Regions from separate parts of the Dickeya dadantii NCPPB 898 genome, predicted to be linked through region 1. Evidence: predicted binding sites of a transcription regulator. Region 1 holds the regulator's gene; each other region holds the start of a gene.
The links. The regulator LexA, encoded in region 1, represses DNA repair genes until DNA is damaged. The targets are predictions, from matches to a motif close to TNCTGTATGTACATACAGNA.
Positions count from the first base shown of each region.

Region 2: a site for LexA is predicted at 1,267-1,286, ahead of rmuC (DNA recombination protein RmuC). Genes of this name have one in related genera too.
Region 3: a site for LexA is predicted at 1,553-1,572, ahead of sulA (SOS-induced cell division inhibitor SulA). Genes of this name have one in related genera too.
Region 4: a site for LexA is predicted at 1,145-1,164, ahead of uvrB (excinuclease ABC subunit UvrB). Genes of this name have one in related genera too.

Region 1 is NZ_CM001976.1:585,263-588,406, reverse strand. It holds gene DDA898_RS03165 (pirin family protein) at 1-160, shown strand, start outside; gene zur (zinc uptake transcriptional repressor Zur) at 407-916, shown strand; gene lexA (transcriptional repressor LexA) at 1,209-1,820, opposite strand; gene DDA898_RS03150 (diacylglycerol kinase) at 1,930-2,295, opposite strand; gene plsB (glycerol-3-phosphate 1-O-acyltransferase PlsB) at 2,424-3,144, shown strand, end outside.
Region 2 is NZ_CM001976.1:4,540,736-4,543,879, forward strand. It holds gene rmuC (DNA recombination protein RmuC) at 1-1,221, opposite strand, end outside; gene argH (argininosuccinate lyase) at 1,410-2,783, opposite strand; gene argB (acetylglutamate kinase) at 2,901-3,144, opposite strand, start outside.
Region 3 is NZ_CM001976.1:3,435,975-3,439,118, reverse strand. It holds gene ompA (porin OmpA) at 1-673, opposite strand, end outside; gene sulA (SOS-induced cell division inhibitor SulA) at 1,037-1,531, opposite strand; gene DDA898_RS21805 (TfoX/Sxy family DNA transformation protein) at 1,751-2,380, shown strand; partial or broken gene yccS (YccS family putative transporter) at 2,377-3,144, opposite strand, start outside.
Region 4 is NZ_CM001976.1:1,905,042-1,908,185, forward strand. It holds gene bioD (dethiobiotin synthase) at 1-559, shown strand, start outside; gene uvrB (excinuclease ABC subunit UvrB) at 1,292-3,144, shown strand, end outside.

The sequences.
Region 1 (3,144 bases):
CCTGCAATCGATTCACGGCACCAGCAGCATCAACGGCAATAGCGCTGCGATTCACAACGTATTGCGCTGCGGTGACGGTGCGTTTGTCCAGCAGGAAAACAGCCTTATCATTCGGGCGGAAACCGCCACACGGGCATTGCTGATCGACCTGGTTGTCTAGGCTGGCGCTCACGCCAGGACCCGCCACGTCTATTTCCTTACGCCCTGATAGCCACCTTTCAGGGCAGAGCCAGCGCCACGAATCAGGCCAGGCGCGGCCGGGAATTCGCTATAAAGAAAATCAATTGTCAGCCATGCGGTGTAACGAGAGCAGGCCCAGCGCAACCTTGCGGCAGCCATCTCGGCGTTTTTATTCAGTCATGGTAAGATGCCGCCATGATTTCACACTCGCTTCAGGGTTACTGCAATGGATTCAACCAATCCGGACAAACTTGTTGCCCAGGCTGAACAGCTTTGCCAGCAACGCAATGTGCGTCTGACGCCCCAGCGTCAGGAAGTATTGCGCTTAATGGCCCAGCAACCCGGTGCGATCAGCGCGTATGATCTGCTGGATTTGCTTCGCGTTTCCGAGCCTCAGGCCAAGCCGCCCACCGTTTATCGCGCGCTGGATTTTCTACTGGAACAAGGTTTTATCCACAAGGTAGAGTCCACCAACAGCTATGTGCTGTGCCATCATTTCGAAGAGCATAGCCATACTTCGGCATTGTTTATCTGCGACCGCTGCGGGCTGGTGACGGAACGCCAGACGGAAGGCGTTGAGGAAACGCTGCACCAGTTGGCGAAACAGTCAGGTTTCGCCCTGCGTCATAGTGTGGTAGAAGCCCACGGTTTGTGTGGCGAATGCCAGAAGGTGGAGTCCTGCGAGCATCGGGACAGCTGTAATCATGATCACAGCATACTGGTGAAGAAACGCTGAGTGTGAAGCCGTTGCTTCACACTACTCTGTCGAAATACGTACTCGTTTAAAATACGTACTATTTCGAAATACGTACTCTTTCAAAATACGTGACGCTTTCTAAACACATATTCTTTCTGAATACGTTATTCGTCCTGAATACGTCACGCTTCCCTCAATTCATACACCACTTATGCACTACGTTCGGCCCGGACCATCAAAGTACCGGACGGTACAGGTGTTCATCCAGACAAGCTGAACACCTGCATGGGCGGAAGCCTACATCCATCAAAAGCGGACTAAAGCAGGGGCGTTAGCTCCAGTCGCTGTTGCGGATCACGCCAACCGCCAATCCTTCAATGGAGAAATTTTGCTCGCGCAGATCGACAACGATCGGCGCGAATTCTTTGTTTTCCGCCAGCAGTTGCACAACATTGCCCTGCTTTTTCAATCGTTTGACCGTTACTTCATCTTCAATACGCGCCACCACCACCTGGCCGTTGCGCACATCCTGCGTTTTATGCACCGCCAGCAGGTCGCCGTCCAGAATACCGATATCCTTCATCGACATTCCGCTGACCCGCAGCAGGAAATCGGCGCTAGGCTTGAACATCGCCGGGTCGACCTGATAGTGGCATTCGATGTGCTGCTGAGCCAGCAACGGTTCGCCGGCGGCGACGCGGCCAATCAGCGGCAATCCCTGATCTTCTTCTTCCATCAACAGGCGAATACCGCGGGAAGCGCCGGTAACGATCTCAATGACGCCTTTGCGCGCCAGCGCCTTGAGGTGTTCCTCAGCCGCATTCGGCGAACGGAAGCCAAGCTGACTGGCGATTTCGGCCCGGGTGGGCGGCATACCGGTTTGTGAAATATGATCGCGAATCAGATCATAAACCTGCTGTTGTCTGGTAGTTAGCGCTTTCATTCCGCCCCCTGGTTGTTTATACAGTTTCGCTGTGAGTATATACAGGGAAAGTGCCGATGGGAACCGCGATATCGCTATTGCGCGGATTTTTCTGCGATTATGCAAAGCGTCACGCAAAACGGTTCCACAGTATCGCTCCCCATACTCCCGCCGCCAGCAAACAGGCGACAAATACCGCCGCCGAGCCAATGTCCTTCGCCCGGCCGGACAATTCGTGGTAATCCATGCCGATTCGATCCACCACCGCTTCAATAGCGCTATTGACCAGCTCAAACAGCACGATCAGCACCACGGAACCGATCAACAACAGCCGCTCCACCATTGCAACCGGCAGCCAGCAGGCAATAATAATGGCGGCAAGCGTGAGTAGTGATTCCTGGCGAAATGCGGCCTCATGCCGCCATGCCTGTTGCAACCCTTGCAGCGAATAACCCGCCGCTTTGATGATGCGGGTTATCCCGGTTGTTTTGTTCATGCTTACTCCACCTTTAATTTGTCATTGGCCGCAATTTTAACGCGTCGTCATGGTCTCATCACCACAGATATCCTGCCGGGTTTCTGGTATCCTTGGCCCGCATTGCTAACAAGAGGCTTCTGGTTGTTATGTCAGGTTGGCGTAGAATCTACTATAAACTACTGAATTTCCCACTAAAACTCTTGGTAAAGAGTAAAGTTATCCCACAGGATCCCGTTAACGAACAACGTCTGGATCCGGCGCGACCGATCTTCTATGTGCTGCCCTACAACTCCAAGGCAGACCTGCTGACGCTGCGCACCAAATGTCTGGAGCTCAGTCTGCCCGATCCGTTGCAGCCGCTGCAGATCGACGGCAAAATTCTGCCGAGTTACGTATTTGTCAATGACGGCCCACGCCTGTTCCGTTATTACGTGCCCAAACAGCAGTCGATAAAGCTGTTTCACGACTATCTGGATCTGCATCGCAACAATCCGGAACTCGATATACAGATGGTGCCGGTGTCGGTCATGTTCGGCCGCTCCCCCGGCCGCGAGGGGCAGAATCAGGACACGCCGCATCTGCGGTTGCTCAACGGCATAGAGAAATTCTTCGCCGTTCTGTGGCTCGGTCGCGACAGTTTTGTGCGCTTTTCCGTTCCCGTCTCGCTGCGTTACATGGCGACCGAACACGGCACCGACAAAACCATCGCCCACAAGCTGGCGCGCGTAGCACGTATGCACTTCTCCCGTTTGCGGCTGGCGGCCGTCGGACCGCGTTTGCCGGTTCGTCAGGAGTTGTTCAACAAGCTGCTGTCTTCCCGCGCCATCGCCAAAGCGATTGATGATGAAGCACGGGTCAAAAAGATTT
Region 2 (3,144 bases), 870 kb from region 1:
GGCGATCAGTTGCGCATTGCGGCTTTGCTGCTCGTAACGCCAGAGATTGTTAATCGTCCGTAACGCTACCAGCAAAGTCGTGGGGCTGACCAGCATAATATTGTGACGCAATGCCTCGGTAATCAGATCAGGCTGGCGGTCGATCGCCACCAGGAACGCCGGCTCGACCGGGATGAACATCAGGACATAGTCGAGCGAACGCAACCCCGGCAGTTGCTGATAGTCTTTGCTGCCCAGCAGCCGGATATGATTGCGGATGGACAGCAGATGCTCGTTTAGCGCCGCAGCCCGTTCGGCCTCGTTGTCGCTGTTGAAATAGCGCTCATAGGCCACCAGCGACATTTTGGCGTCAATAACCACATCTTTGCCGTGCGGCAGCCGGACGATCACATCCGGTTGCAGGCGACTGTTGTTGCCGGTTTGCACGCTGACCTGGGTGTCATATTCATGCCCTTCGCGCAACCCGGAGCTTTCCAGCACCCGGCTTAACACCACTTCTCCCCAGTTGCCCTGGGTTTTGTTGTCCCCTTTCAGCGCGTTGGTGAGGTTGATGGCTTCCTGCGCCATACGGGCGTTAAGCTGTTGCAGGTTACGGATCTCATGGGCCAGCGTATGCCGCTCCTTCGATTCCGCGCCAAAGCTCTCCTGCACCTGACGGCGAAAACCGTCCAGCTGTTCGCGCAACGGCGTCAGCAGCTTTTCCATGCTCTGCTGATTTTGTTGATCCACTTTGTGCCCGTTCTGTTCAAAGATGCGATTGGCAAGGTTTTCAAACTGGGTGGACAACCGCTGTTCGCTGTTCATCAACAACCGCTGCTTTTCTTCCGCCGCCAGCCGGGTTTCTTCAAGACGGATCGTCACTTCGCGCAGTTCCGCTTCCTGCGCGCCGTTGGCTTCGCGCAGCGCACGCAATTCCTGATTAAGCTGAAGGCACTCTTCCCGCAGCTCCGCCAGTTGCCGCAATTTTTCCTCGCCGGCCGCCAGTTGGCCGTGCAGCGTGCGCAATTCCTGCGTCTGCTGATCCAGCCGCTGCTGGTCCTGCAGCCGTATCTGCTGGCTTTCAATCAGCTGTTGGCGCGTCTGCTCCAGCGCCTGCTGTTGCAACTGCAATTCGGTGTCATGCCGCGCCTGACGCTGCTGCTGCCACAGGCTGGCGGCCAGCCAGCCCAGCAACAGACCAACCACGCCACCGCCGACGCCATAAAACAAGGAGATCTCCACACCGCCTCCGGGTTATGTGTACCACTGCCCGCCAAGGTAAAATGAGGCTGTATATATGTCCAGAGGTTACGCGAGAAATCGGCCGAAAAAGCCGCTGTCAAACGAGAAAATGCGAGCCGACTTCAGAAAGCAGGCGACAGAAAAAACAAAACCGGCCCAGGGGCCGGTTCTGTAACTTATCGCAGAGACTACGCCAGACGCCGTTTTGCGTCGGCGATGGCGCGTGCGACCTGCTCCGGCGATACCCCGCCCTGCGCGGCGCGTTTTTCCAGACAGGACTGCAACGACAGCACCGGATACACATCGTCTTCAATTACGGCGCTGAACTGTTTGAGATCCGCCAGCGACAACGCTTCCAGCGCTTTACCCTGACGAATGGCCCCCACTACCGCCTCGCCGACGATGTGGTGCGCTTCGCGGAACGGCACGCCTTTAGCGACCAGATAGTCGGCCAGTTCGGTGGCGTTGGCGTAGCCTTGCTGCGCCGCTTCCTGACAGCGCGGACGTTTCACCTGGATGCCTTCCAGCACCAGCGCCGCCATCAGCAAGCAGTCGTGCCAGGTGTCCAGCGCGTCGAACAGCCCTTCCTTATCTTCCTGCATGTCTTTGTTGTACGCCAGCGGCAAGCCTTTCAGCGTCACCAGCATGCCGGCCAGCGCGCCCTGCACCCGGCCGCACTTGCCGCGGATCAGCTCCAGCGCGTCCGGGTTCTTTTTCTGCGGCATCAGCGAAGAGCCGGAGGTAACGCGGTCGGACAGCTCGACAAACGCCGCTTCGCCGCTGTTGAAGAAAATCAAATCTTCGGCGAAGCGCGACAGGTGCACCATACCGATGGACGCATCGGACAGCAGTTCCAGCACGTGATCGCGATCGGATACCGTGTCCAGACTGTTGCGCGTCGCCGAGGCAAAGCCCAGCCAGCCGGCCAGTTGCTCGCGGTCGATAGGGTACGCGGTACCTGCCAGCGCGCCGCATCCCAGCGGGCTGACGTCCAGACGCGTGAGCGTGTCTTCCAGACGGCTTTCGTCACGCGAGAGCATTTCGTGATAGGCCAGACACCAGTGGGCGAAGGTTACCGGCTGTGCGCGCTGCAGGTGGGTATACCCCGGCATCACCGCGTCCTGATTGGCTTCAGCGGTAGCGACCAGCGCGGCGCGCAGATGACGAATCGCCTGCGCCAGCTCGCTCACCTGCGCCTTGCACCACAGTTTCAGATCGGTAGCGACCTGATCGTTACGGCTGCGCCCGGTGTGCAGTTTCTTGCCCAGATCGCCGACTTTCTCGATCAGCTTCTGCTCCACCCAGCTGTGGATGTCTTCCGCATCGCTTTGCAGGATAGCCTCGGGATCCGCCTGCACCTCTTTTAGCAGCGTATTGAGCGCCTGCTCCAGTTGCAGCTGTTCCTGAGCGCTCAGTACGTTCACCGTCACCAGCGCCTTGGACCAACCGATGGATCCGATGATGTCCTGCTCCGCCAGACGGTAATCAAACCGCAGTGAATCGTTGAACTGTTTAAAACGTTGATCTGCCGCCTGCGTGAACCGTCCGCCCCACAAAGCCATAACTACACTCCCGGTCTCTTTGATAAAGGCAGGCCGACTCCTGTCCGACCCGCCATTGAACTGCCCGTGTCTCTCCTGCGGTTTTCGCCGGGAGAAAACGTGTTTGATGTTCGCGGTTTACGCCAGAATACGGGTGCCGATGGACACGCCGTTGAACAACGCCGGCAACTGCTCGGCGTGGCGCCAGCTGGCGATATCCACCGGACGCCCCAGCGCGCGCGCCGCGTCCAGCGCCGCATTGACCTTGACGATCATGCCGTCGGTAATAATGCCCTGCGCGATCAGATCTTCTGCTTTACCGGCGGTCATTTCCGCGATGCGCTGGCCTTTGCCGTCCAGAATACCGCTGACATCGGACAGC
Region 3 (3,144 bases), 2.0 Mb from region 1:
TCAGGGTGAAACGTTTGGTCTGAACAACCGGAGCCGGAGCCGGAGTCGGGGCCGGAGCAGCAATAACCGGAGCCGGAGCAGCAGTTTCCTGACCGAAACGGTAAGAAACGCCCACGCTCAGCAGGCCATTGTCCGGACGACCGCCAACGGTGGACGCGTCGCCGATGTTGTTCACCCACTGGTAGTCCAGACGGGTTGCCCAGTTTTTGGTGATAGCGTATTCAACACCCACAGCTGCCAGCGGAGAAACGCCGGTGTCGTGGTCGTTCAGGCCGGAGTTGTCGTGGCTGTCTGCACGCCATACAAAACCACCCAGACGGGTGTAGATGTCCAGATCGTCAACGATCGGGTAGCTCAGCTTAGCTGCCAGCTGAACGCCCTGAGCTTTGAAGCTGCCCTGGTTGCCGCCGTTATACTTCATACGGCCCAGCCAGTCGTAGCCCATTTCAAAACCCAGATACGGGTTAGCCTGATAACCACCGAATGCGCCGGCACCCAGTTGGTTCTGCGCAGCGTTGGTCACGTTGTAACCATTGCCGGTCAGGCCGGTGTCGTGGTACTGGGACCAACCCAGTTTAGCACCCGCATACCAGGTGTTATCGTTCGGTGCGGCTTGTGCTACGGTAGCAAAGCCAGCCAGTGCCACTGCAATCGCGATAGCTGTTTTTTTCATTTTACGCCTCATTATCATCCAAATCGGCAATTAACTCTGAAAGCTAATCAGCCTTTGGTTAAAATCCTTTCTCGGAGACATTGCCCTTGGTCTAATTACTTGCTGCCAGTGAACTGACGTTATGGAAGGGCAACTCCAGCGAGCTAAAGTCTACAACGTGGTGAGAAAGTTACAAGTATGATGTGACAGACGCCATGAAAAAATCAGTCGTTCATACATAATTACTAACAAATAATGGACGATTTTGTCAGATTAACCCGATGTCTCTTGATATTAATACTTCGCAATAACATCCTGGGCACTGTATTTCCGGGGGCTGCGAGGGGCCTGCTACATCCCTGTAAGAAAAATCCTAATATTCATTTAGTGATACAATCTTGAGTGAATTTTTAGTGTGGAAAATGGTCTTATGATTGTTTTTTCCTCTGGACGCATAATAAATCCATAGGTATTTCCATGCTGTGCCGCTCTTTGCAACCGCATTTTTTGTTCATTATCCAGCTCATTTGGCAACCAGCACAACACGGCGCTGTAATTACCCGTCAGTAATGCTTTCTCCATTGCATCAACGGTCGATACCGGATTGATGCGGTGCAGTTCAATCATTTTCTCCAGTGGCAACCCTGCCTGCTGCAGCCACAGGCGGCTGAGTTTCTGCTGTGGGGAAAGCCAGAGCAACCAGCGCGACTGCGATCCCAGTTGTTGTAACAGGGGAAGCAACAACGGCGTCAGCATGGGATGATCATCACCATAGACGATTTCGCTGATGAACCCGCTGGAGGCGGTTTTCGGCATCGCGTTATGGCCCAGGTGTGACGAGTGGCAGACATGGCGGGAACGGATGGTTTGAGTACGCATGATTTCTTTACCTCACAGCATTACTGTATGGGTGTACAGTATCTTTTGTGTGAGCAAAGATCAACCGGAATTTCTGAAAGCGCTTCGCATAATCGTTATGTCGTTGCCTGCATAACATTTTTTGTATTTGAAGACGCAGTTTTGCTGTGTTTAATTAATTGTTCCAGTTACGGATGTCTCTGGTAAACAGGAAAAAACGTTCAATACAAGGAAAAAGTAATGAAAGGGCTATGTGAAAAAAGGATTTTGCAGGCAAAAATCGTGTTTGCCCCGCTGGGGAATATTCTCTCTCGATCTCAGTTCGGCGGCTACAGCATTGCCGCGGACGGGGTGATTTTTGCGCTGGTCTCCAGCGGAGAACTCTATTTGCGCGCGGCGCAGCATAACGAGGACTTTTTCCTTGACCAGCAGACGCCCAAACTGATTTATACCAAACGCGGCCTGCCGGTGCCGCTCAATTATTATCTGGTGGGTGAGGCGCTCTGGCGGGATGAGTCGGGACTGCTGGAACTGGCGTCACAATCTCTTCAGGGGGCCCGGCAGGATAAAGCCGCCAAAAAACGCTGCATCAGGCTGAAGGACCTGCCGAACATCAATCACGACCTGGAGCGACTGCTCTGGAAAGTGGGAATTAGAAATATCGATGAATTGCATCGGCTCGGGGCAAAAACCAGCTATCTTAAACTGCGTTCCGTCAGCCAGAATCTGAGCGTTAATGTGCTGCTGGCGCTGGCCGGCGCCATCTGCGGCGTCCATCAGGCGGCGCTGCCGCAAGGCATGCGCAGCGAGCTGATTGAATGGTTCGAGAACACCAGCCCGCGGGCTTTCAGGCCTCCCCGGCTCAATTAGCGCGCCGAGGTCTGCTGTCGATGGCGATGCATCGGTTCCTGTGGTCGATTCTCTTCGGCAATCATCTTGGTTTTTTAGCTGCGTCAGCTCCGGCAGCAGGCCAATGATGAGATTAACCTGTTGCAATACCAACTGCTCTTTACTGTCCTGCTCTGGCGACTGGGCATGGATGCGGTTTTTCAGCGCGTCCAGTTCTCTGTCCAGCGCGGCCTGGTCGCCATTGTCCTGATGCAGGGCGTCGTCGACATAGCAGACGGCATCATTCAGCAACTGTAGCGTTTCGGCCGAACGAATGTGTTCGCGGTGCGCGCCCAGGGTGGAGATATACCCCAGCAGGGTGTGATTGAGGCACATCAATCTGAAGGCATTTTCCATCGTGTTCGGTCGGGCATGCGGTTCGGCGGACATGTTGGACACCACCGAAGCCAGTTCCGCATCGCTGTTGTGGGCGTCGCGGCGGGCAATCCGATAAGGAAGTCCGTTGTCCTTGCCCTGATGATACTGAACCATGATAGCGTCGAGATAACGGCAATTATTGTTCATAGCCTTGTTGATCACCGCAGGCAAGCCGCGAAATTTCCAGTCCGGCCAGATAAAGCTGACCGCCGCCCAGGCGATGCCACAGCCCAGCAAGGTATCGACCACTCTGGGAATGGCTACCTCCAGTCCCTCGCCCAGCAGATTAAAACACATCAACACCAGCAGGGTGATAAACAGCGTGGCCTGTGCGTATTGCACGGTGCGGAACGCGAAAAACAGTACAC
Region 4 (3,144 bases), 1.3 Mb from region 1:
TTCCGGCTGCGAGGTGACGCCGCAAGGCATCCGCAACGGCGATGCCTTGCAGTTGCAGGCCAACAGCAGCGTGGCGCTGCCTTACGACGCGGTCAACCCGCTGGCGTTTCTGGAGCCGACGTCGCCCCATATTGTCAGCGCCGTGGAAAAGCGGCCGATTGCATTCTCCACCCTCAGCGACGGTTTGCGCGCGCTGGAGCGGCAGGCGGACTGGGTGCTGGTAGAGGGCGCCGGCGGCTGGTTTACGCCGCTTTCCGAGCGGCATACCTTCGCCGACTGGGTGCGGGAAGAGACGCTGCCGGTGATTCTGGTGGTGGGGGTGAAGCTGGGGTGCATCAATCACGCCATGCTGACGGCACAGGCGGTGCGGCAAGCCGGTTTGCGGCTGGCGGGCTGGATCGCCAACGTTGTTCAGCCGCCTGACCGTCGCCATCAGGCTTACCTGCAAACGCTGCAAGAGCGGATTCCGGCGCCGATGCTGGGGGAAATCCCTTACTTATCCTTGCCAATTCAGCAGGATATTGGCGATTACTTAAACATCACTTTACTGAGCGGTTAATGATTTTGAGTAAATGTTGCATGAATCGCAGTTTTTTCCCTTCTTCTGATTGAAATTGATAGAAAAAACCATCTTGAAAATGGGTGCTGAATCCACAGGGCCAGTGGTTTTTCCTCTTGCTAAGTCTGTGTCATTTAGCACTTTTTTTTATAATGATCGCCGGGTCAAACACGGAAATCTTGTTTAAAAGCGCCTTGCGCTGTCGTGGCGGGTAAAGACGGTGAAAGACGCCAATACAGGAGGCGCGGGCGCTTGTGGGAGTTATCCACCATTTCTGTGGATAACTGTGTGTATTAGGGTTAGAAAAAACGCGCCAGCCAAGAGCCGGCGCGGGTTGCGCCTGGTTTGATGCTAATCTCCGCTTTTTTATAAAATCATTTAAAATCAAATAATTAATTAAAAGCAAGTCACTTTTGTTGCAACGAGAGCCGTTTGAATAAATCACCGGCACTGGTCGTAGCAGATAATTTGAGAAACTGCATTTCTGGGGATAAATGCGTCATTTTTTACTGGATTAGCAACATCACTCTGTGCTAGTCAACCAGGACGCTATCGTTGTGCTGTCAATGGTTAAGAATTGCTTGATGCTGTTTTTATATCCAGTAATATGTAACTGGCAAATCTGACCGGGGATTTCATACTAGCTTGTGTCTCTCCCTGCCGACGACGCTGGCCTAACCCGCTGATGTCCGTTGCGTGATTCCAACCGTTTTTTATCCGAGTGTCTTATCCATGAGTAAAGCGTTCAAACTGCATTCTGATTTCAAACCCGCCGGCGATCAGCCCGAGGCGATACGCCGCCTGGAAGAAGGGCTGGAAGACGGGCTGGCGCATCAGACGCTATTGGGGGTCACGGGGTCCGGTAAAACGTTCACCATCGCCAATGTGATCGCCGACCTTAACCGGCCGACCATGGTGCTGGCGCCCAACAAGACGCTGGCGGCGCAGCTGTATGGCGAAATGAAAGCGTTTTTTCCGGAGAATGCGGTGGAGTATTTCGTTTCTTACTACGACTACTACCAGCCCGAAGCCTATGTGCCGAGTTCGGACACCTTCATCGAGAAGGACGCCTCGGTCAACGAACACATCGAACAGATGCGGTTGTCCGCCACCAAGGCGCTGCTGGAACGGCGCGACGTGGTGGTGGTGGCGTCGGTGTCCGCCATTTACGGTCTGGGCGATCCGGACCTGTATCTGAAGATGATGCTGCATCTGACGCAGGGCATGTTGATCGACCAGCGCGCCATCCTGCGGCGGCTGGCGGAGTTGCAGTACGCCCGCAACGACCAGGCGTTTTCGCGCGGCACCTTTCGTGTGCGCGGCGAGATCATCGATATTTTTCCGGCGGAATCCGAAGACATCGCCCTGCGGGTGGAGCTGTTCGACGAAGAAGTGGAACGGCTGTCGCTGTTCGACCCGCTCACCGGGCATATTGTGCAGACGGTGCCGCGCTACACCATCTACCCCAAAACTCACTATGTCACGCCGCGCGAACGCATCCTGCAGGCGATGGAGGAGATCAAGGTCGAGCTGGCGGAGCGCCGTCAGGTGCTGCTGGCCAGCAATAAGTTGCTGGAGGAACAGCGGCTGGCGCAGCGCACCACCTTCGATCTGGAAATGATGAATGAGCTGGGTTACTGCTCCGGCATTGAAAACTACTCCCGCTTTCTGTCCGGCCGCGGGCCGGGCGAACCGCCGCCGACGCTGTTCGACTATCTGCCGGCCGACGGTCTGCTGGTGATCGACGAATCCCACGTCACCATTCCGCAACTGGGCGGCATGTACCGCGGTGACCGCGCGCGCAAGGAAACGCTGGTGGAGTACGGCTTTCGTCTGCCGTCGGCGCTGGACAACCGGCCGATGAAATTCGAGGAGTTCGAAGCGCTGGCGCCGCAGGCGATCTATGTATCGGCGACGCCGGGCAATTACGAACTGGAAAAATCCGGCGGCGAGGTGATCGATCAGGTGGTGCGGCCGACCGGCCTGCTGGACCCGGAGCTGGAAGTGCGCCCGGTAACCACTCAGGTGGATGATTTGCTGTCGGAAATCCGCAAACGCGCCGTTATCAACGAGCGCGTGCTGGTCACCACCCTGACCAAGCGGATGGCGGAGGACCTGACCGAGTATCTGGAAGAGCACGGCGAGCGGGTGCGTTACCTGCACTCCGATATTGATACCGTGGAGCGGGTGGAGATCATCCGCGATTTGCGTCTGGGCGAGTTCGACGTACTGGTGGGCATCAACCTGCTGCGTGAAGGTCTGGACATGCCGGAAGTATCGCTGGTGGCGATTCTGGATGCCGACAAAGAGGGGTTCCTGCGTTCGGAACGCTCGCTGATTCAGACCATCGGCCGGGCGGCGCGTAACCTCAACGGCAAGGCGATTTTGTATGCCGACAAGATTACGCCGTCGATGGAGCGCGCCATGAATGAAACCCAGCGCCGCCGCGAGAAACAGCAGGCGTACAACGAGCAACACGGCATCGTGCCGCAGGGCCTCAATAAAAAGATTGGCGACATCCTGCAGATTGGTCAGTCGGCCAACGGCCGGGGTAAAGGGCGCGGCAAGAAAGCAGCCGAACCGGC